2 regions of the Actinomadura sp. NPDC048032 genome follow, and region 1 is predicted to be linked to the other one. Evidence: riboswitches for the same ligand, from Rfam matches in the RefSeq annotation. Region 1 holds a riboswitch; the other holds the start of a gene.

Region 1 (9,761 bases):
CGCGGCGCCTTCGCCGACCGGCTGGCCGCGCTCGCCGAGGTCTACGTGGGGGACGGGTTCGGCGCGGTGCACCGCAGGCACGCGTCCGTCTACGACGTGCCGAAGCGGCTGCCGCACGCCGCGGGCGGGCTGATCGCCGCCGAGGTCGCGGTGCTCAGGAAGCTCACCGAGGACGTCGAGCGCCCCTACGCGGTCGCGCTCGGGGGGTCCAAGGTGTCCGACAAGCTCGGGGTCATCGACAACCTGCTCGGCAAGGCCGACCGCATCCTCATCGGCGGCGGCATGGTGTTCACCTTCCTCAAGGCGCAGGGCCACGAGGTCGGCCGGAGCCTGCTCGAGGAGGACCAGCTCGACACCGTCCGCGAGTACCTGCGTCGCGCCGAGGAGACCGGGGTCGAGTTCGTGCTGCCGGTCGACATCGTCGCGGCCACCGCGTTCGCCGCGGACGCCGACCACGACGTGGTGCCCGCCGACGCGATCCCGGCCGACCGGCTGGGCCTGGACATCGGGCCCGAGTCCGGCAAGCTGTTCGCCGCGCGCCTCGCCGACGCCAGGACGGTCTTCTGGAACGGCCCCATGGGCGTGTTCGAGATGGAGCCCTACTCGCACGGCACCCGCGCCGTCGCGCAGGGCCTCATCGACTCCGGCGCGTTCACCGTGGTCGGCGGCGGCGACTCGGCCGCCGCCGTCCGGCTGCTCGGCTTCGACGAGGCGGCCTTCTCCCACATCTCGACCGGCGGCGGCGCGAGCCTCGAGTACCTCGAAGGCAAGACGCTGCCCGGCCTGCAAGCCCTGGAGGACTGACGATGGCCCGCGCGACCCCTTCCGGCGGCCCGACCGGCCGCAAGCCGCTCATGGCCGGCAACTGGAAGATGAACAACAACCACCTCGAGGCGATCGCGCTCGTCCAGAAGATGGCGTTCGCGCTCAAGGACGCCGACTACGCGGCCGTCGACGTCGCGGTGCTCCCGCCGTTCACCGCGCTCCGCTCGGTGCAGACCCTGATCGAGGCCGACAAGTACGGCATCCAGTACGGCGCGCAGGACGTCTCCCAGCACGCGTCCGGCGCCTACACCGGCGAGATCTCCGCGGCGATGCTGGCCAAGCTCGGCTGCACCTACGCCGTCGTCGGGCACTCCGAGCGGCGCCAGTACCACGCCGAGGACGACGCGGTCGTCAACGCCAAGGCCAGGGCCGCGCTCGCCGCCGACCTCACCCCGATCCTGTGCGTGGGCGAGGGGCTGGAGGTCCGCAAGGCCGGCGGGCACGTCCCGCACGTGCTCGCGCAGGTCGACGGCGGGCTTGAGAAGATCACCGCCGACCAGGTGCGGCGCTCGGTGATCGCCTACGAGCCCGTCTGGGCGATCGGCACCGGCGAGGTCGCCACGCCGCAGGACGCGCAGGAGGTCTGCGGGGCCATCCGCACGCGGCTCGCCGAGCTGTACGACGGCGGTGTGGCCGACGAGGCGCGTATCCTGTATGGCGGTTCGGTGAAGGGCGGCAACGTCGCCGGGATCATGGCGCAGGCCGACGTGGACGGCGCCTTGGTCGGAGGTGCCAGCCTGGACCCGGGAGAGTTCGTCAAGATCTGCCGGTACCGGGATCTGCCGGTCTGATCACATCTGATCAATTCCGCGTGAACCGGGGGTTCTTGCCGAACCAGCGGGGACTTCGTCGTACCCTTCGTAGCTGACGGGTAAACGCCCGGTCCGGCTCGACCTCCGTCCTGAACTACAGACAAGGCGCTGAAGAAACGTGATCATCGCAACGTCCATCGTGCTCATCGTCACGAGCCTGCTGATGGTGGTCCTCGTCCTGATGCACAAGGGCAAGGGCGGCGGCCTGTCCGACATGTTCGGCGGCGGCGTCTCGTCCTCCCTCGGAGGGTCGTCGGTGGTCGAGCGCAACCTCGACCGGCTGACCATCGGCGTCGGGGTGGTCTGGTTCGCCTCGATCGTCGTGCTGGGACTGCTGTTCAAGCACAAGGGCGTCGGCTGAGCCGGCCCGTCCAACACATGCGAGCGCCGCGCCGTCCTCGAAGGTCACGGGCGGCGGCGGCACACCAAGCGAGGAGTATTCCGTGGGTAGTGGCAACGCGATTCGGGGCAGCCGTGTCGGGGCCGGTCCGATGGGAGAGGCGGAGCGCGGCGACGCCGCCCCCCGCGTCTGGGTGACCTTCTACTGCGCCAACCGGCACGAGACCCGCCCCAGCTTCGCGACGGACGTCGCGGTCCCCGAGACCTGGGACTGCCCGCGCTGCGGGTTCCCCGCCGGCCAGGACTCCGAGAACCCCCCGGCCCCGCCGAAGACGGAGCCGTACAAGACCCACCTCGCGTACGTGAAGGAGCGGCGCAGCGACGAGGACGGCGAGGCCATCCTGGAGGAGGCGCTCGCCAAGCTCCGGCAGAAGCGCGCCGCCGTCAAGCAGGCCATGGAGGCCGCGGCCCGCTGACGCCGCCGAAGCCGCACCGTGTGGCCCGATCCCGTTCCGGGGTCGGGCCACACGCTTTTTCCGGCCGCCGGATCCTGGGCCGCCGGGCGCCGGCACCGCGGGGCACGGGCTTCGGCAGAATCGCCGGTCGCCGTGAGGTGCCTCGGCCCGGCCTGCCTGACCAGCGCTGATATGGACATGCGTATGGCGGTACGAGTGATATCCATATTGGACGTCACGAGTGCTGCTCTGGTCTGCTGGGCGGCGTCCGCCCTCCGCCGCCGGGAAAGCAGGTGCCTCCGCATGCCATCCGAGCAGTCAGGCACCTCCCGGCGGGCGCTGCTGGCCGCCGCGGCCCTGCTGCCGCTGGCGGGATGCGGCGACAAGGAGCGCCCGTCGTCCGCGCCGTCCTCGCCGCCCGCCCGGCGCTCGGCCGCGCCGCCGGACCTGTCGCGGTTCGCGGCGCTCGAACGCCGGCACGGCGCCCGCCTCGGCGTGTACGCGCTGGCGACCGGGACCGGAGCCGAGGTCGCCCACCGCGCCGACGAGCGCTTCGCGTTCTGCTCCACCTTCAAGACGCTCGCCGCGGCGGCGGTGCTGCACCGCAACCCGCTCGGCCACCTGGACGAGCGCGTCACCTACACCCGGGCCGACGTGAACTCCATCTCACCGATCACCAAGGACCGCGTCGCCACCGGGATGACCATACGGGAGCTGTGCGACGCCGCCATCCGCTTCAGCGACGGCACGGCGGGGAACCTGCTGATGCGCGACGTCGGCGGACCTTCGGGGCTGACCGCCTACCTGCGGGGCCTCGGCGACACCGTCGGCCGCATGGACGACTACGAGCCCGAGCTGAACAGGGTGCGTCCGGACGACCCCCGCGACACCACGAGCCCCCGGGCGATCGCCGCCGACTACCGCGCGATCGTCCTCGGGGACGCGCTGGAGCCCGGCAAGCGCGCTCTGGTCCGCGGCTGGCTCGAACGCAGCGCCACGGCCGTCGGAGCCCAGCGCGTGAGGGCGGGTCTGCCCCGGGGATGGAAGGCGGCCAGTAAGACCGGCACCGGCGACTACGGCCGGGCCAACGACATCGCCGTCGTGCGGCCTCCCCGGGGCGCCCCGCTGATGGTGGCCGTCATGTCCGACCGCCCGGGCTACGACACCCCGCCGAAGAACGCCCTGATCGCGGAGGCCACCGCGCTGGTCGTCTCGGACCTGTCCCGGGCAGGGCTGTGACCGCCGTCTCCGTCCCCGCGCCCGCCCCCGCGCCCCCCGGCCCACCGCCCGCCCCCGCCGCGAACCCGTCCGACCGCAGGGTCGTCGCGGTGGTCGTGGCGATCCAGCTCGCCGCCAGCCTCGGCTTCTTCGCGGTGATGGCGCACCTCGTCGCCCACCTCCGGCACGACCTCGGGCTGCTGGCCGGCACGGTCGGCCTGGTCCTCGGCGTGCGGGTGGGCCTGCAGTTCGCGCTGCTCCTGCCGGTCGGCGCGGTCACCGACCTGCTCGGCGCGCGCCGGACCGGAATGATCTCCTGCGCCGTGCGCGCGCTGGGGTTCGCGGGCCTCGGGTTCGCCGGAAGCGTGGGGGCGCTGCTCTGCGCGGCCGTCGCCATCGCGGTCGGCGGGGCGCTCTACAACCCCGCGGGCCACAGCCTGCTGGCGTCCGTCGGTCCCGCCGGCCGGTCGGGCGGCTTCGCCGCCTACGTCGCCGCCCAGCACCTGGCGACGGTCGCGGGCCCGCCGATGGGGCTCCTCCTTCTGGGCACCGGGTCCGGGTTCGCGCTCCTGACGGGGGCGGCCGCCGCACTCTGGGTAGTCGCCGGCGTCCTCTTCCTTCTCGTGCCCCGGTCCGGCAGGAGAAGCACGACCGCGCGTCCCCGCGACGTCCTCGCGGGCGTGCGGGCGGTGCTCGCCGATCGGGCGTTCCTTTACTTCGCGCTGCTGACCGCGCCCACAACGCTGCTCGCCACCCACATCATGACGGCCGTGCCCCTCCTCGGCTTCACGCCCGCGGTGGCGACGCTCAGCTTCTCCCTGCTGGCGATGGTCGCGGCGGCGGTCCAGCCCCTCGTCGCCGTCCGGCGCCGCGGCGAGCGGCCGTGGGTGCTGCGGACCGGCCTGCTGTGCGCCGCGGCCGGGTTCTTCGTCCTCGCGGCGCTGGACGGCACGCGGCCCGGCCCGCTGATGCTCGCGGCCGTCCTCAACGGCGTCGCCAACGGCCTCGTCCAGCCCTCGGTCTTCCAGCGGACCGCCCGGCGCGCTCCGCCGGAGCGCTTCGGCTCCTACTACGGCGTACTGGCGTTCTGCGCCGGCATGTTCTCCTTCGCGGGCGACCTGGTGATCGGCCGCCTCTTCGACCTCGGCCCGGCGGGCGCGGCGTGGGCCCTCACCGGCGTCGGCGCCTGCGCGCTCCTGGCGGTGGCGTGCACCGCGGCGGACACCATGGCGGGCCCCGTGGCGGGCCCGGCCCGCGGCGAATAATCTTCGGGGGACGGGACGTCCGGGCGCGATTCCCGCGCGGGAGTTCGGCGTCCGCCGGGCAGTTCGGGAGGGACCACATGGACGCGGTCGACCAGGCGATCCTGCGGCGCCTGCAGCGGGACGGGCGGCAGACCAACCGCGAGCTGGCGGAGGCGGTGGGGATCGCGCCGTCCACGGCCCTGGAGCGGACGCGGGCGCTGCGCTCGCGGGGCGTCATCACCGGGTTCCACGCGGCGGCCGACCTGGAGCGGCTGGGACGCGGCGTGCAGGCGCTGATCTCGATCAGGATCCGGCCGCAGTCGCGCGAGGCGATCGAGTCCGCGCGCGACAGCATGGCCTCGATGCCCGAGACGATCGGGGTCTTCGTCGTGACCGGGAACGAGGACCTGCTCGTCCACGTGGCCGTGCCGAGCACCGCGTACCTGCGCGACTTCGTCCTCGACCGGCTGGCGCGCCGCAAGGAGTACGTGGACGTCCGCACGATCGTCGTGTACGACTACGTGCAGCCGGTCGAGCAGTCCGAACTTCCGTCGGACCACCGGCCTGAAGGCCGAACGCCCTACAGCTGAGGTATGCAGTTCTCGGTGAGCGGCGAAGGAATGACGGCCTCGGTCGGTTGAAGCGAACGAATGACGGTCCTAAGGTCTGAGTTCCGCATGTTCGCCTAGCTTCGGCGGCATGGACCGATGGAACAACACATCCGGTGTGCTGCTGGTGCTCGCCGCCGGCGTGCTCTGGGGAACGGTCGGGCCGGCGCAGGTGCTGGCGGGTCCGTCCGCGGACCCGGTCGCGGTCGGCGGCGCCCGCATCCTCTCGGGCGGGCTCGTCCTCGCCGTCCTCGTGCTCGTGGCGGACCGCCGCGCGTTCCTGGCGCTGACCAGGCGCACCTGGCCGCCCCTCGCGGCGGCCTCGGCGGCGACCGGCGTCTTCCAGGCGTCGTTCTTCAGCGCGGTCGACCGGACCGGCGCGGCCGTCGCGACCGCCGTCGTGTTCGGGCTCGCGCCCGTCTCCACCGGCCTCTGCGAGCGGCTCGTCCTGGGCGCCCGGCTCGGCCGCCGCTGGTGGGCCGGGACGGCCTGCGCGGTCGGCGGCGTGGCGCTGCTGATGGTGCCGGGGGAGGCCGTCCACGCGGACCCGGCCGGGATCGCGCTGAGCCTGGCCGGCGGCACGTGCTTCGGCGTCTACACGGTCTCGGCCAAGGTGCTGGTGTCGGCAGAGACGCCCACGGGCCACGGCGGCGGGATGCGAGGGGTCGGGATGGCCGGAGCGGTGTCGGTGACGCTCCTGGCAGGGGGAGCGGCCCTGCTTCCCTGGACGCTGCCGGAACTGCCCGCCCTCGCCGCGCCGCGCTCGGCGGCCCTGGTGGCCTGGCTCGGGCTCGCCGCCACCGCCGCCGCGTACATGTTCTTCGTCACCGGCCTCGGCCGGGTGACGGCCGCGACCGCCGGGACGCTCAGCCTCGCCGAGCCGCTCGTCGCCGCCGGCCTGGCCGTGGCCGTCCTCGGCGAGCGCATGTCGGCGCCGGTCGCGGCGGGGTCGCTGCTGCTGCTGGGCGGGCTGTTCCTGGTCTCGGTCCCCGCACGCGCGCCCCGCCGGCGCGGGCCGGCCCGGTATGATGGCGCCCACGCGACTGGCGCAGTCAAGGTGGAGACGACCACCGGGGAGCGAAAGTAGTCCGCACACCGCGCGCCTGGGTGTACGGGTCCCCTTCGCCGGGGTGCCCGAAGCCCCGGCGCGAGCAGCGCGGAGGCTCACGATGCACGAACCGGCCGTACCCCATCTGCAGGGCCAAGACCCCGAGATCGCCGCGCTGGTGGAGGCCGAGGCCCGCCGCCAGTACGAGAAGATCCGCCTGATCGCCTCGGAGAACTACGTCTCGGAGGCGGTGCTGGAGGCCGCCGGCACGGTCCTGACCAACAAGTACTCCGAGGGCTACGCGGGCAAGCGCTACTACGAGGGCCAGCAGAACGTCGACCCCATCGAGCTGCTCGCCATCGAGCGGGCGAAGGGCGTGTTCGGCGCCGAGCACGCCAACGTCCAGCCCTACTCGGGCTCGCCCGCCAACCTCGCCGTCTACATGGCGTTCCTGGAGCCCGGCGACCCGGTCATGGGCCTGTCGCTGCCGATGGGCGGCCACCTGACGCACGGCTGGTCGGTGTCGGCCACCGGCAAGTGGTTCCGCCCCGTCCGCTACGACGTGCGCGCCGACACCGGCCGCGTCGACATGGACCAGGTGCGCGACCTCGCCCTCAAGGAGCGGCCGAAGTTGATCTGGTGCGGCGGCACCGCGGTCCCGCGGACGATCGACTTCCCGGCGTTCGCCGAGATCGCCCGGGAGGCCGGGGCGGTCCTGGCGGCCGACATCGCGCACATCGCGGGCCTGGTCGCCGGCGGCGCGCACCCGTCCCCGGTCGGGCACGCCGACGTCGTCACCACCACCACGCACAAGACGCTGCGCGGCCCCCGCGGCGCCATGATCCTGTCGACGGCGGAGCACGCGAAGGCGGTCGACAAGGCCGTCTTCCCGGGCCTGCAGGGCGGGCCGCACAACCACACGACGGCCGCGATCGCCGTCGCGCTGAAGGAGGCGGCGCAGCCGGACTTCGCCGGGTACGCGCGGCAGGTGGTCGCGAACGCCAAGGCGCTGGCCGCCGCGCTGCTGGACCGCGGCTACGACCTGATCTCCGGAGGCACCGACAACCACCTCATCCTCATCGACCTCGTCCCGCTCGTCGGCGGCTGAGGGGGCTCTCAGCCGACCAGGCCGAACTCGTGGGCGCGCAGGCCCGCCTGGAAGCGGGAGTCGGCGTCCAGCAGGGTCAGGATCTCCGCGACGCGGCGCCGGTAGGTGCGCAGCGACATGCCGAGCCGGCGCGCGGCGGCCTCGTCCTTCAGCCCGCCGCCGAGCAGCCGCAGGATGCGCAGGCTCTCCTCGCTCAGCGCGGGCGGCCGGCCGCGCCGGTGGTCGGCCAGGTCGGCCGCCGTCTCCCACGTCGCCTCGAAGAGCGAGACCACGCCCTTCACCACGCCCGGCGACCGGACGACCGTGTACTCGCGGACGCCGCCCTCGACCGGGCCGGCGAGGATGGCGACCCTCCGGTCCACGATGATCGTCTCGTGGGGGAGCGGCGCGGGGCAGATCCGCACCCGCCCGCCCGCGGCGGCGATCGCGAGGAGCCGCCGCTCGGACTCCTCGTCGGCCAGGGCCGCCGGGTTGTACAGCTTGCGGACGGCCGGGGCGGGCCGGATCCGGCGCCGCTCGGCGACGATCCACTCCCGCAGGCCGGGCAGCGCCCACGTGTTCTGGTCCGTCGCGGCGCACGAGAACTCCTCGCACGCGAAGAACAGCCGTCCGGCGCGCTCGACCAGCTCCTCCTCGCCGCGCAGCACGACGTTCCGGTCCAGATCGGCGCTCACGGACCCAGTCTGCCACGCGGCCCGCGGGCCGCCGCCGTGGCAGCAACCTGCCAGCCGGTCGCCGCGTCCCGGCGGGCGCAGCACAGTGGACCGCATGACACGACACTTCGATCTCGGCGGCGACCTGCGGATCTCCCGGATGGGCTTCGGCGCGATGCGGCTGCCCGTGAGCACCCTCGGCGGGCCCGCGGGCGACCGGGACACCGGAATCAAGATCCTCCAGCGGGCCGTCGAGCTGGGCGTGGACCACATCGACACGGCCGCGTTCTACTACTACGAGGGCGGCCCCACGGCCAACGAGATGATCCGCGCCGCGCTGGCCCCCTACCCGCCCGGCCTGGTCGTCGCCACGAAGGTGGGCCCGTACCGGGGCCCGGGCGACCCCTTCCCGTCCGGGCAGCTCCCGGCGCCGGAGCTGCGCGCCGAGGTGGAGCGCAACCTCACCGAACTCGGGCTCGACCGGCTCGACCTGGTCTACCTGCGGCCCGGCGGGCTGGAGGAGCCGGGGACCGAGCCGATCGGGGAGCGCTTCGCCGTCCTCGCCGCCCTCCGCGAGGAAGGGCTGATCAGGCACCTCGGGCTGAGCCACGTGAGCCTCGCCCAGCTGGAGGAGGCGCGCGGGATCGCGCCGGTCGCGGCCGTCCAGAACCGGTTCGACGTGACGCGGCCGCGGGACGCCGAGCTCCTCGCCGCGTGTGAGCGCGACCACATCGCCTACGCCCCCTACTTCCCCCTCGGCGGGTTCGGCATCCCCGACGACGCGCGCGTCAACGCGGTCGCCGCCCGCCACGGCGCCACCGTCCCGCAGGTGCTGCTCGCCGGGCTGCTGGCGCTCTCGCCGGTGATGCTCGCGATCCCGGGCACCGGCTCCCCGGACCACCTGGAGGAGAACCTCGCCGCCGCGGATCTGGTGCTCGCCCCGGAGGATCTCGCCGCACTGAAGCGGTGAGGACCGCGCGCGCGGCCGCCGGAGCCTCTACCCTGAACAGGTTTGCGATCAGGGGGAGAGGATGTCGACGACGCGGCTGCTGGTGCTCGGCGGGGTGCGCAGGTTCGGGCGGGCGCACGGCTACGAGGTCCGCCGTGAGCTGCTCTCCTGGGGCTCGGACGAGTGGGCCCACGTCAACCCGGGCTCGATCTACCACGCGCTCAGGCAGCTGGCCAAGGAGGGCCTGCTGCACGCCCACGAGGTGGAGGAGAGCGAGGCGGGCCCGCCGCACACCGACTACGAGATCACCGAGGCCGGCCGGGCGGAGTTCCACCGGCTGCTGCGCTCCGCCCTCTCCGCGGTGGACGTCCGGCATCCGGAGATGCTGACGGCGGGCCTCGGGTTCCTCACCGAGCTGCCGCGCGCCGAGGCGCTCGCCCTGCTGCGCGAGCGCCTCGACGGCCTCGCCGCCTGGCGCGCCTCCGTCGCCCCGCCCCTGGAC
Region 2 (9,761 bases), on a different contig from region 1:
CGTCCAGTCGCCGTCGGCGGTGCCGTTCACCCAGGTGTGCACGTGGTCGATCGCGGCGGACGCTGCCGACGCCGCCGACGACGCGCCCCGCGCCTCGATGATCGCGGCGCCGCGCTTGGCGACGGTCGGGATGAAGGTGTTCTCCAGCCAGTCCTGGTCGTTCACCGTCTCGGCGGCGTTCCTGCCGGCGATCTCGGCGTGGAACAGGTCCGGGTACTGCGTGGCGGAGTGGTTGCCCCAGATCGTCATCCTGCGGATGTCGGAGACCGAGGCGCCCGTCTTCTTCGCCAGCTGCGCGAGGGCGCGGTTGTGGTCCAGGCGCGTCATCGCGGTGAACCGCTCGGCCGGGACGTCCGGCGCGTGCTGCTGCGCGATCAGCGCGTTGGTGTTGGCCGGGTTGCCGACCACGAGGACCTTGACGTCGTCGGCGGCGCCGGCGTTGATCGCCTCGCCCTGCGGCTTGAAGATGCCGCCGTTGGCCTCCAGCAGGTCGCCGCGCTCCATGCCCTTCGTGCGCGGGCGGGCGCCGACCAGCAGCGCCACGTTCGTCCCCTCGAACGCCCGGCCGGCGTCGTCGAAGATGTCGATGCCGGACAGCAGCGGGAACGCGCAGTCGTCCAGTTCCATCGCGGTGCCCTCCGCGGCCTTCACCGCCTGCGGGATCTCCAGCAGGCGCAGGCGTACGGGCACGTCCGCGCCGAGGAGGTGCCCGGACGCGATGCGGAACAGCAGCGCGTAGCCGATCTGGCCCGCGGCGCCGGTAACGGTAACGGTGACTGGGGTGCGAGTCATGCGTCCTTCTCCTGCTGTGACCTGACGGGGCTCAGGCGGCCATCCTTGGGAACCCGACCGCCCGAGAGGCCGCCCGCCCGCACTCCGTCGCGCGGGTTCTCTCGCCGTCGAGATAGTTGCGGTGCCAGGCTATCGCGCACGTCCCGCCCGCCACCGCGCAGGTGTGCCTCCCGGCACGCCCCCCGCCCCGAACAGGCGGAAGGCCGTCCCGGACGGATCCGGAACGGCCTTCACCCCGTATGCGCGGGGGCGACCGGCGAGGTGCTAGCCGCCGATCTTCTTCTGGAGGTTGGTGTCGAGCGCCTCCAGGAAGCCCTGCGTGGTCAGCCAGGGGGTCTCCCCGCCGACGAGCAGGGCGAGGTCCTTGGTCATCTGGCCGCTCTCGACGGTCTCGATGCAGACCTGCTCCAGCTTGCGGGCGAAGTCGATGACCTCGGGCTGGCCGTCGAGCTTGCCGCGGTGCTCCAGCCCGCGCGTCCAGGCGAAGATGGACGCGATCGGGTTGGTCGACGTCGGCTTGCCCTGCTGGTGCTGCCGGTAGTGCCGGGTCACCGTGCCGTGCGCGGCCTCGGCCTCGACGGTCCTGCCGTCGGGGGTCATGAGGACGGAGGTCATCAGGCCGAGGGAGCCGAAGCCCTGCGCGAGGGTGTCGGACTGGACGTCGCCGTCGTAGTTCTTGGCGGCCCAGACGAACCCGCCCTCCCACTTGAGCGCGGCCGCGACCATGTCGTCGATCAGGCGGTGCTCGTAGGTGAGGCCCTTGGCCTCGAACTCGGCCTTGAACTCGGTCTCGTAGATCTCCTGGAAGAGGTCCTTGAACCGGCCGTCGTAGGCCTTGAGGATCGTGTTCTTCGTCGACATGTACAGCGGCATCCCGCGGCTCAGCGCGTACCGCATGCTCGTCCGGGCGAAGTCGCGGATCGAGTCGTCGTAGTTGTACATGCCCATGGCCACGCCGCCGCCGGGGAACGAGGCGACCTCGAACTCCATCGGCTCGTCGCCGTTCTCGGGGGTGTAGGTGATCGTCACCTTGCCCGGGCCCGGCACGACGAAGTCGGTGGCCTTGTACTGGTCGCCGTGGGCGTGGCGGCCGATGATGATCGGCTTCGTCCAGCCGGGGACCAGGCGCGGGATGTTGGAGACAACGATCGGCTCACGGAAGATCACGCCGCCCAGGATGTTGCGGATCGTCCCGTTCGGGGACCGCCACATCTTCTTCAGGCCGAACTCTTCGACGCGCGCCTCGTCGGGGGTGATGGTCGCGCACTTCACACCGACGCCGTGCTCCAGGATGGCCTTGGCGGCGTCGACGGTGACCTGGTCGTCCGTGGCGTCACGGTGCTCGATCCCCAGGTCGTAGTACTTCAGGTCCACATCGAGGTAGGGCAGGATCAACTGGTCCTTGATGAATTTCCAGATGATCCGCGTCATTTCGTCGCCGTCGAGTTCGACGACCGGGCCCGCTACTTTGATCTTGGGCATGCTGTTGCTGTCCCTTTCCTACACCTGGCCAGCAGTCCTTGTAAGGCTCAACTGGCAAGGCTAGCCGAGGCGGTCATGAGGTCTAGACCTGGCCTTGCCCTGGGACCCGCCGCCTCCGGCCTGACCTGCGGCGACGCGCTAGCCCGGGGGCTCCTTGGCCGTCCGGGAGGAGCGCCCGGCGAGGAGCAGCCGCGCCCCGCGCACCATCATCGTGAACGCGATCAGCACGCCGAACGCGCCGGCGAGGACGAGCCCGGTCTTGTTCATCGGCGGGACGCTCAGCGACACGAACGCGACCATCTCGCCGAGGATCACGAGCGTCCAGCAGTCGACCGACCGGCTCCGGACGGCGAGCGGGCCGAGCTGCGACTCGGGGAGCAGCAGCCGGGCCAGCGCGCCGATGAGCAGCGCGGCGGCCATCAGGCCTGAGCCCTTGCGGAAGTAGTTGAAGGCGCACAGCGTGAGCCCCGCGCCGACGCCGCTGAGCACGAGGAGGTACGGCAGCCGCGCGAGCCAGTGCGGGGCGGCGCTCCTCCGACGCGGCGCCTTGCGCCTGCGCCGGTGCACCTGGGTGCTCATGGCACTCACGGTATAGGCAATCGGGCCCCGGCACGACATCGCGCACCCCTCCGGCGGGAGCGGTCCGCGGGGGGACGCGAATGAGTCGGGGCGGAGACGCAAGCGAGGCGGCGGGGGGAGCGTCCGGTTTGTCACACGCCGCCGAAATGCGGATGGGACCTATGTGCTCAAGGTGATGGCCGAGAGCCCGGAATCCCCTGCGCCATCGGTCCTACTCGCCAGTAGGAGGGTGTGACGGCATGGCACCCGGGTAACCCGGCAGACAGGGGTCGCTAACTAGCTGGGAGGACTGCCGTGGAGGGGCCGTTCATGCGGATCGAGGACAGCGGGCTGGTGGTGCCGCTGCGCCCCGACGTGACGACGGTCGGGAGAGGGAGAGGAGTGGACATCCGCCTCGACGACCCGTCTGTGTCCCGTTTGCACGCAGAGATCGTCCGACGTGGCCCGTACGTCTACGTGGTGGACATGGGCCTGTCCCGCAACGGGACGCGCGTCAACGGCCGGCCGATCGCCCGCCGTGTGCTGGAGGACGGTGACGTCGTGAGCTTCGGCACGGCGCGCTGCCGCTTGGGGGGCATCCCCCGTGAGGAGGTCGACCCGGACGTCGAACTGCGGCGCGCCGTCGCGCCCGAGCTCACCCGCCGGGAGGTCGACGTGCTGACCTCGCTGTGCCGGCCCGCACTGTCCGACGAGGCGTTCGTGGCGCCGGCCACGGCGCGCGACATCGCCGGCGAGCTGGTCGTCACGGAGGCCGCGGTCAAGCAGCACCTGCTGCGCCTCTACCAGAAGTTCCGGATCCCCGAGGGCGCCAACCGGCGCACCCGGCTCGCCAACGAGGTCATCGCGATGGGCCTCGTCCGCCCGCTGCCGCCGGTGCACGTGCCCCAGCAGGGCCGTCCGCCGATGGACGGGCGCGTCCCCGGGGTGCGCGGCACCACCGAGACGCGCCGGCCGGGCGCCACCGGCCACGCGCACGGCCCGGGCCGTCCGGCGCACAGCACGGCCGCGGGACGGAGGGCCAGCTGATGTGAGACCCGCGGTCGCCCTCCCCGGCAGCGCGACAGGAGGGCGATCGCTCAGCCCCCGATGAGGCCGCGTAAGTGACGGCGCGGCCCAGGGACTCGCCGGCGGGGGCCGCGGCCCGTGCCCGGCCGGCCCGGCGGGGCCGTCCGGTCGGGCTGGTGGTCAGACGGCCTGCCCTGTGGCCTGCTCGGCGGCCTCGACGACGTTCGCGAGGAGCATGGCGCGGGTCATCGGGCCGACACCGCCGGGGTTGGGCGCGACCCAGCCGGCGACGTCGCGGACGTGGGCGGCGACGTCCCCGGCGAGCTTGCCGTCCACGCGGGACACGCCCACGTCGAGGACGGCGGCGCCGGGCCTGACCATGTCGGCGGTGATGAGGCCGGGCACCCCGGCCGCGGCCACGACGATGTCGGCCTTGCGGGTGTGCTCGGCGAGGTCGCGGGTGGCGGTGTGGCAGAGGGTGACGGTCGCGTTCTCGGTGCGGCGGGTCAGCAGCAGGCCGAGGGAGCGGCCGACGGTGATGCCGCGGCCGACGACGGTGACCTCGGCCCCCTTCAGCGGGACGTCGAAGCGTCGCAGCAGCTCGACGATGCCCTTCGGCGTGCACGGCAGCGGGCCCGGCTGCATCAGGACGAGCCGGCCGAGGTTGACCGGGTGCAGGCCGTCGGCGTCCTTGACGGGGTCGATGCGCTCCAGCACGCGCTGCTCGTCGAGGCCCTTCGGGAGCGGCAGCTGGACGATGTAGCCGGTGCAGGCGGGGTCGGCGTTCAGCTCGGCGACGGCGCGCTCCACCTCGTCCTGCGAGGCGGTGGCGGGCAGGTCGCGGCGGATGCTCTCGATGCCGACCTCGGCGCAGTCGCGGTGCTTCATGTTCACGTACGAGTGGCTGCCGGGGTCGTCGCCGACCAGGACGGTGCCGAGCCCGACGGAGACGCCGCGCTCGCGCAGCGCCTCGACGCGGACCTTGAGGTTCGAGCGGATCTCGGCGGCCGTGGCCTTGCCGTCCAGAATCTGTGCCGTCATGCGTTCCTCCGCGTGGATCTCGGCGGGACCGGGCCCCGGGCGCACAGCCCGGCCGGATGGGTCCCGTCCACCCAGGCGCGCGGTGTCCGGACTGTCGTTCGCTCCCCGGTGGTGATCCACCTTGACCGCGCCAGTCGCGTAGGCCCCCATGCTAACCGGCCGCCCGGAGACGGCGGGCCCCGCGGCTCCGTGGAGGAGGCCCCCCAGCGAGTGGCTTGCGGAAAAGGGCGCCGAGTGGCTCTGCCGGAGGCCGCCCCCGGGGTCCTAGCGTGCTCCGCATGAACGAGGAATGGTTCGAGCGGCCCGTCCTGACCGGGCGGTACGTGCGGCTGGAGCCGCTGTCCGCGGAGCACGCCCCGGGCCTGTTCGAGGCGTCCAAGGACCCGGACCTGTGGACGTGGATGAGCCAGCGCCGGCCGGAGAGCGTCGCCGACATGCGCGCGCAGGTCGACCAGGCGCTGGCGGCCTGCGAGCGCGGGCTGCGCCTGCCCTGGGTCCAGATCGACGCGGTGACCGGGGAGGTCGCCGGGACGACGTCGTACTACGAGATCTCCCCGTCCGACCGCGGCCTGTGCATCGGCCACACGTGGATCGGGGCGCGGTGGCACCGGACGGGGCTCAACACCGAGGCGAAGCTGCTGCTCATGGGCCGCGCGTTCGCCGACCTGGGGGCGATCCGGGTCGGCTGGCACACGCACGTGAGCAACGAGCGGTCGCGCGCGGCGATCGAGCGGCTCGGGGCGGCGTTCGAGGGCGTCCACCGGAAGCACCGGATCCGCGCGGACGGCTCGATCCGCGACACCGCCGTCTACGCGATGACGGACGACGACTGGCCCGCCGCCGAACGCGCCCTGCGCGCGAGACTGCGCTGACGGCCGGTGGGCGGGGCGCTCAGTCCTCGGAGCGCTGGCGCCAGCCGATGAGGCGGTCGGTGCCGTGCCAGCCGAGCTGGGCGGCGAGCACCGCGGCCAGGAACGCGGCGACCAGCCCGATCACCTGGCGCGACTCCATCAGCAGCAAGTCGGCCTGGTAGACGACGCCGAGCATGAGGGACATCAGCAGATTCATCCTGCCTCCACCACGGAACGCCCGCGCCGGGGTCAAGGGAGGGTCACAGGGGGGCGCGGCAGCCTGAGGGTACCTGCCCGGCGGCCGTGTGTGGTCCCGCGCCGCGGAACGGGTCGCGCGAGGGCGGCCGGGCGGGCCGCCGTCAGTGGATGATCGCGATGAAGATCAGACAGCAGATGATGTTGACCATCCAGCTGTTGTTCGTCATCCACTCCCGCGCGCGGGGCATGGCGCGCTCGGCGCGCCGGTGGAACAGCAGCACGGCGAGCAGCGGCAGCGCCGCGACCAGGAGGGTGGCCCCGACGAAGACGGCGGCCTCCGCCGCGCCCTCGTGGTGCTGCTCCAGGTTGGCCCCCACCGTGAGCATCACGATGATGTCGGAGGGCATCAGGATGATCAGCAGCAGCCCGGTCTTGAACGCCCGGCCCGGCCCGGCGTTCATCAGCGAGCCGAGCCACTTGGGCGGTTCGATCGTGGCCCGTTTCACGTAGTTGCGCACGATGGCGGCCAGCAGCAGCGCGATCAGCACATACTGGACGATCTTGCCGACCGAGCTGTCGTCGGACGGCTTGCCGATGTCCACGCTGTTGCCCACCAGCGCGAAGATGCCCCGCGCGGCGGCGACGCCCGCGCTCGCCGAGATGGCCACGCCCGCCAGGAACGCCAGGGAGACCCGCACGGGCCTCGGGGTCGTCACCAGGATGATCGCCGACATGATCTGGGGACCCGCCATCATCGTGATGGCCAGCGGGAGCACCTGAAAGCTCATGGCCCCTCCCCGCCGTGGCTCCCGCCGCACGGGAGACGCCCCTCGTCAGGGCTCACGCTAGAGGAGCGACCGGGGCTCGATCCGCCGGCCGGCGCGTTCTTGACCGGGAGCTGATCCTTTTTTCTGCCCCGAGGTCCGCCCGATGGCCCGCGCCAGGGACGCGGCTGACCCGCGTCTGGGGAGCGCGGACGCGACGCCCCGCGGCGGCACGGGCCGGGAAGCGCGCAGGCGCGCCGGCGGGACGTTCCCCGCCGGCGCGCCCGGCGGACGGCGCGCCTCGCGGCCCCTCAGTGGAAGAAGTGCCGGACGCCGGTGAAGTAGAGGGTGATGCCGGCCTTCTCCGCCGCGGCGATCACCTTGTCGTCGTTGACGGACCCGCCCGGCTCGACGATCGCGCGGACGCCCGCCTCGGCCAGCACCTCCAGGCCGTCCGGGAACGGGAAGAACGCGTCGGACGCGCCCACCGACGCCGCGGCCCGCTCCTGCCCGGCCCGCGCGACGGCGAGCTTGGCGGAGTCGACCCGGTTGACCTGGCCCATGCCGACGCCGACGGTGGCGCCGTCCGCGGCCAGCAGGATCGCGTTGGACTTCACCGAGCGGATCGCCCGCCACGCGAACGCGAGGTCGCGCAGCGTCGCCTCGTCCGCGGCGGCGCCGGTCTTGAGCTCCCAGGAGGACGGGTCGTCGCCGGGGGCGTCCACGCGGTCCACGTCCTGCAGCAGCACGCCGCCGTCGACGCGCCGGTACTCGACGCCGCCCGCCGGGGCGTCCGGGCAGACCAGCAGGCGGATGTTCTTGAAGCGGTCCTTCAGGACCGTCACGGCCTCGTCCTCGAAGGACGGGGCGACCAGCACCTCGGCGAAGCTCTCGGTGACCTGGCGGGCCATCGCGGCGGTGACCGGCCGGTTCGCCGCGATCACGCCGCCGTACGCCGACACCGGGTCGCAGGCGTGCGCCCTGCGGTGCGCCTCGGCGATGTCCGCGCCGACCGCGATGCCGCACGGGTTGGCGTGCTTGATGATCGCGACGCACGGCTCGGTGAAGTCGTAGGCGGCGCGGCGCGCGGCGTCGGTGTCGACGTAGTTGTTGTAGGACATCTCCTTGCCGTAGAGCTGCTCGGCCCCGGCCAGGCCGCTCTCGCCCGGCGAGCGGTACAGGGCGGCCCGCTGGTGCGGGTTCTCGCCGTACCGCAGGGTGTTCGAGCGCTCCCAGGTGGCGCCGAGGAAGTCGGGCCACCGCGTCTCGGCGGCGGTCTCGTCGGGCGCGTAGTCGCCGGCGAACCAGGACGCGACGGCCACGTCGTAGGACGCGGTGTGCGCGAACGCCCGCGCGGCCAGGCGGCGGCGCTCGTCCAGGGTGAAACCGCCGGCGTTCACGGCGTCCAGGACCGTCCCGTAGGCGGACGGGTCCACCACGACGGAGACGCTCGCGTGGTTCTTCGCGGCGGCGCGGACCATCGTGGGCCCGCCGATGTCGATCTGCTCGACGCACTCGTCCGGCGTCGCGCCCGAGGCCACCGTGTCGGCGAACGGGTACAGGTTCGCGACCACGAGGTCGAACGGCTCGACGGCCAGGTCGTCGAGCTGCTGGAGGTGGTCCTCCTTGCGCCGGTCGGCGAGCAGGCCCGCGTGCACCTTCGGGTGCAGGGTCTTGACCCGTCCGTCCAGGCACTCGGGGAACCCGGTGAGCTTCTCCACCCTCATCACCGGGACGCCGGCCGCGGAGATCCGGCCCGCCGTCGACCCGGTCGAGACGATCTCCACTCCGGCCTCGTGCAGGCCGCGGGCCAGCTCCTCCAGCCCGGACTTGTCGTACACGCTGATCAGCGCGCGCTTAATCGCCACCCGACTCACCGGTCGAGCTCCCCTCTTGATCGGACGAACCCCTGCCAGACGAACCGCTGTCGGACGGACCCGGGGCGGAGGTCTCGCCGCCGGGCGAGTCCGCGCAGGTCCGGCACTTCATCGAGACCCGCCTGCCGCGCACGGTCCACCCGTCGCGGGCCAGCCGTCCGACGACGTCGACCAGGAGCCGGCGCTCCACCTGCTTGATCCGCTCGTGCAGGGAGTCTTCGTCGTCATGCCAGCCCACGGGGACGGTCTCCTGGGCGATGACGGGTCCGGTGTCCACGCCTTCGTCGACGAAGTGAACCGTACAGCCCGTGACCTTCACCCCGTACGCCAGGGCGTCCCGTACGGCGTGCGCGCCGGGGAAGGACGGCAGCAGCGCGGGGTGGGTGTTGACCGTCCGGCCGCCGAAGCGCGCCAGGAACCGCGGGCCGAGGATCTTCATGAAGCCGGCGGACACCACGAGGTCGGGCTCGTGCTCGGCGACCGTCTCGGCGAGCGCCGCGTCCCAGTCGTCCCGGGACGGAAAATCCGGTATGCAGAGAGTGAAAGTCGGCAATCCCGCCCGTTCGGCGCGTGCGGTTCCGCCGATATCGGGGCGGTCCGCCCCCACGGCCACCACTTCCGCCCCGTAGGCTGGATCCGCGCACGCGTCGAGCAGCGCTTGTAGGTTGGTCCCCGCGCCGGAGACGAGGACGACGAGCCGGGCGGACACCTTTTCTCCCCGGTGGACGTTGCTGGGACGACACGAAGCCTATCGGGCGACCTCGGCGCGGCCTCACCCCAGACCGCCCGAACCGGAAGCCCGCCCGAACCCAGACCCGTACGAACGCAGACCCATACGAACGCAGACCGTACGCACACCCCGCATGGAACCGAGATGCGCACGCCCCAGGAGGAGAAGAACGTGAGCGACCAGCCGGACCGTCCGGCCCAGCCCGAAGACCGCCCCGACGGGCGGCCGGCGGGAGAGCCGCCAGCGGGACCGCGCCAGGGCGGGCGAGGCACCGGCTGGCGGGCCCTGTGGCTCGGCGGCATCGCCCTGCTGACCGCGTTCTTCTTCTACCCGCTCGGCCTGGTGCTCGGCATCGCCGCGCTCGTCGTCGGCGTCAAGGCCCGCCGCAGCGCCCGCCGCACGCACGACGCCGCCCCCGGCGCCGTCCCCGGCATCGTGCTCG

The links. Region 1 has a riboswitch for ZMP and ZTP ahead of glyA (serine hydroxymethyltransferase). Riboswitches for the same ligand answer to the same signal wherever they lie in the genome.
Region 2: it holds a riboswitch for ZMP and ZTP, as region 1 does, so the genes downstream of both, AB0C69_RS25140 (bifunctional methylenetetrahydrofolate dehydrogenase/methenyltetrahydrofolate cyclohydrolase) here and glyA (serine hydroxymethyltransferase) in region 1, are expected to answer to the same signal.

Annotation. Positions count from the first base shown of each region.
Region 1 is NZ_JBEZJP010000251.1:201-9,961, forward strand. Features, by position in the region: partial or broken gene AB0C69_RS27210 (phosphoglycerate kinase) at 1-804, shown strand, start outside; gene tpiA (triose-phosphate isomerase) at 807-1,616, shown strand; gene secG (preprotein translocase subunit SecG) at 1,756-1,998, shown strand; gene AB0C69_RS27225 (RNA polymerase-binding protein RbpA) at 2,081-2,452, shown strand; gene bla (class A beta-lactamase) at 2,735-3,670, shown strand; gene AB0C69_RS27235 (MFS transporter) at 3,667-4,914, shown strand; gene AB0C69_RS27240 (Lrp/AsnC family transcriptional regulator) at 4,992-5,483, shown strand; partial or broken gene AB0C69_RS27245 (EamA family transporter) at 5,593-6,426, shown strand; ZMP/ZTP riboswitch at 6,531-6,617, shown strand; gene glyA (serine hydroxymethyltransferase) at 6,671-7,657, shown strand; gene AB0C69_RS27255 (DNA-binding response regulator) at 7,666-8,331, opposite strand; gene AB0C69_RS27260 (aldo/keto reductase) at 8,426-9,280, shown strand; gene AB0C69_RS27265 (PadR family transcriptional regulator) at 9,342-9,761, shown strand, end outside.
Region 2 is NZ_JBEZJP010000214.1:1,434-11,194, reverse strand. Features, by position in the region: gene AB0C69_RS25160 (malate dehydrogenase) at 1-792, opposite strand, end outside; gene AB0C69_RS25155 (NADP-dependent isocitrate dehydrogenase) at 1,057-2,274, opposite strand; gene AB0C69_RS25150 (DUF3017 domain-containing protein) at 2,413-2,853, opposite strand; gene AB0C69_RS25145 (FHA domain-containing protein) at 3,148-3,879, shown strand; gene AB0C69_RS25140 (bifunctional methylenetetrahydrofolate dehydrogenase/methenyltetrahydrofolate cyclohydrolase) at 4,039-4,899, opposite strand; ZMP/ZTP riboswitch at 4,962-5,047, opposite strand; gene AB0C69_RS25135 (GNAT family protein) at 5,178-5,771, shown strand; gene AB0C69_RS25130 (hypothetical protein) at 5,791-5,967, opposite strand; gene AB0C69_RS25125 (GAP family protein) at 6,110-6,736, opposite strand; gene purH (bifunctional phosphoribosylaminoimidazolecarboxamide formyltransferase/IMP cyclohydrolase) at 7,024-8,589, opposite strand; gene purN (phosphoribosylglycinamide formyltransferase) at 8,570-9,298, opposite strand; gene AB0C69_RS25110 (DUF4190 domain-containing protein) at 9,464-9,761, shown strand, end outside.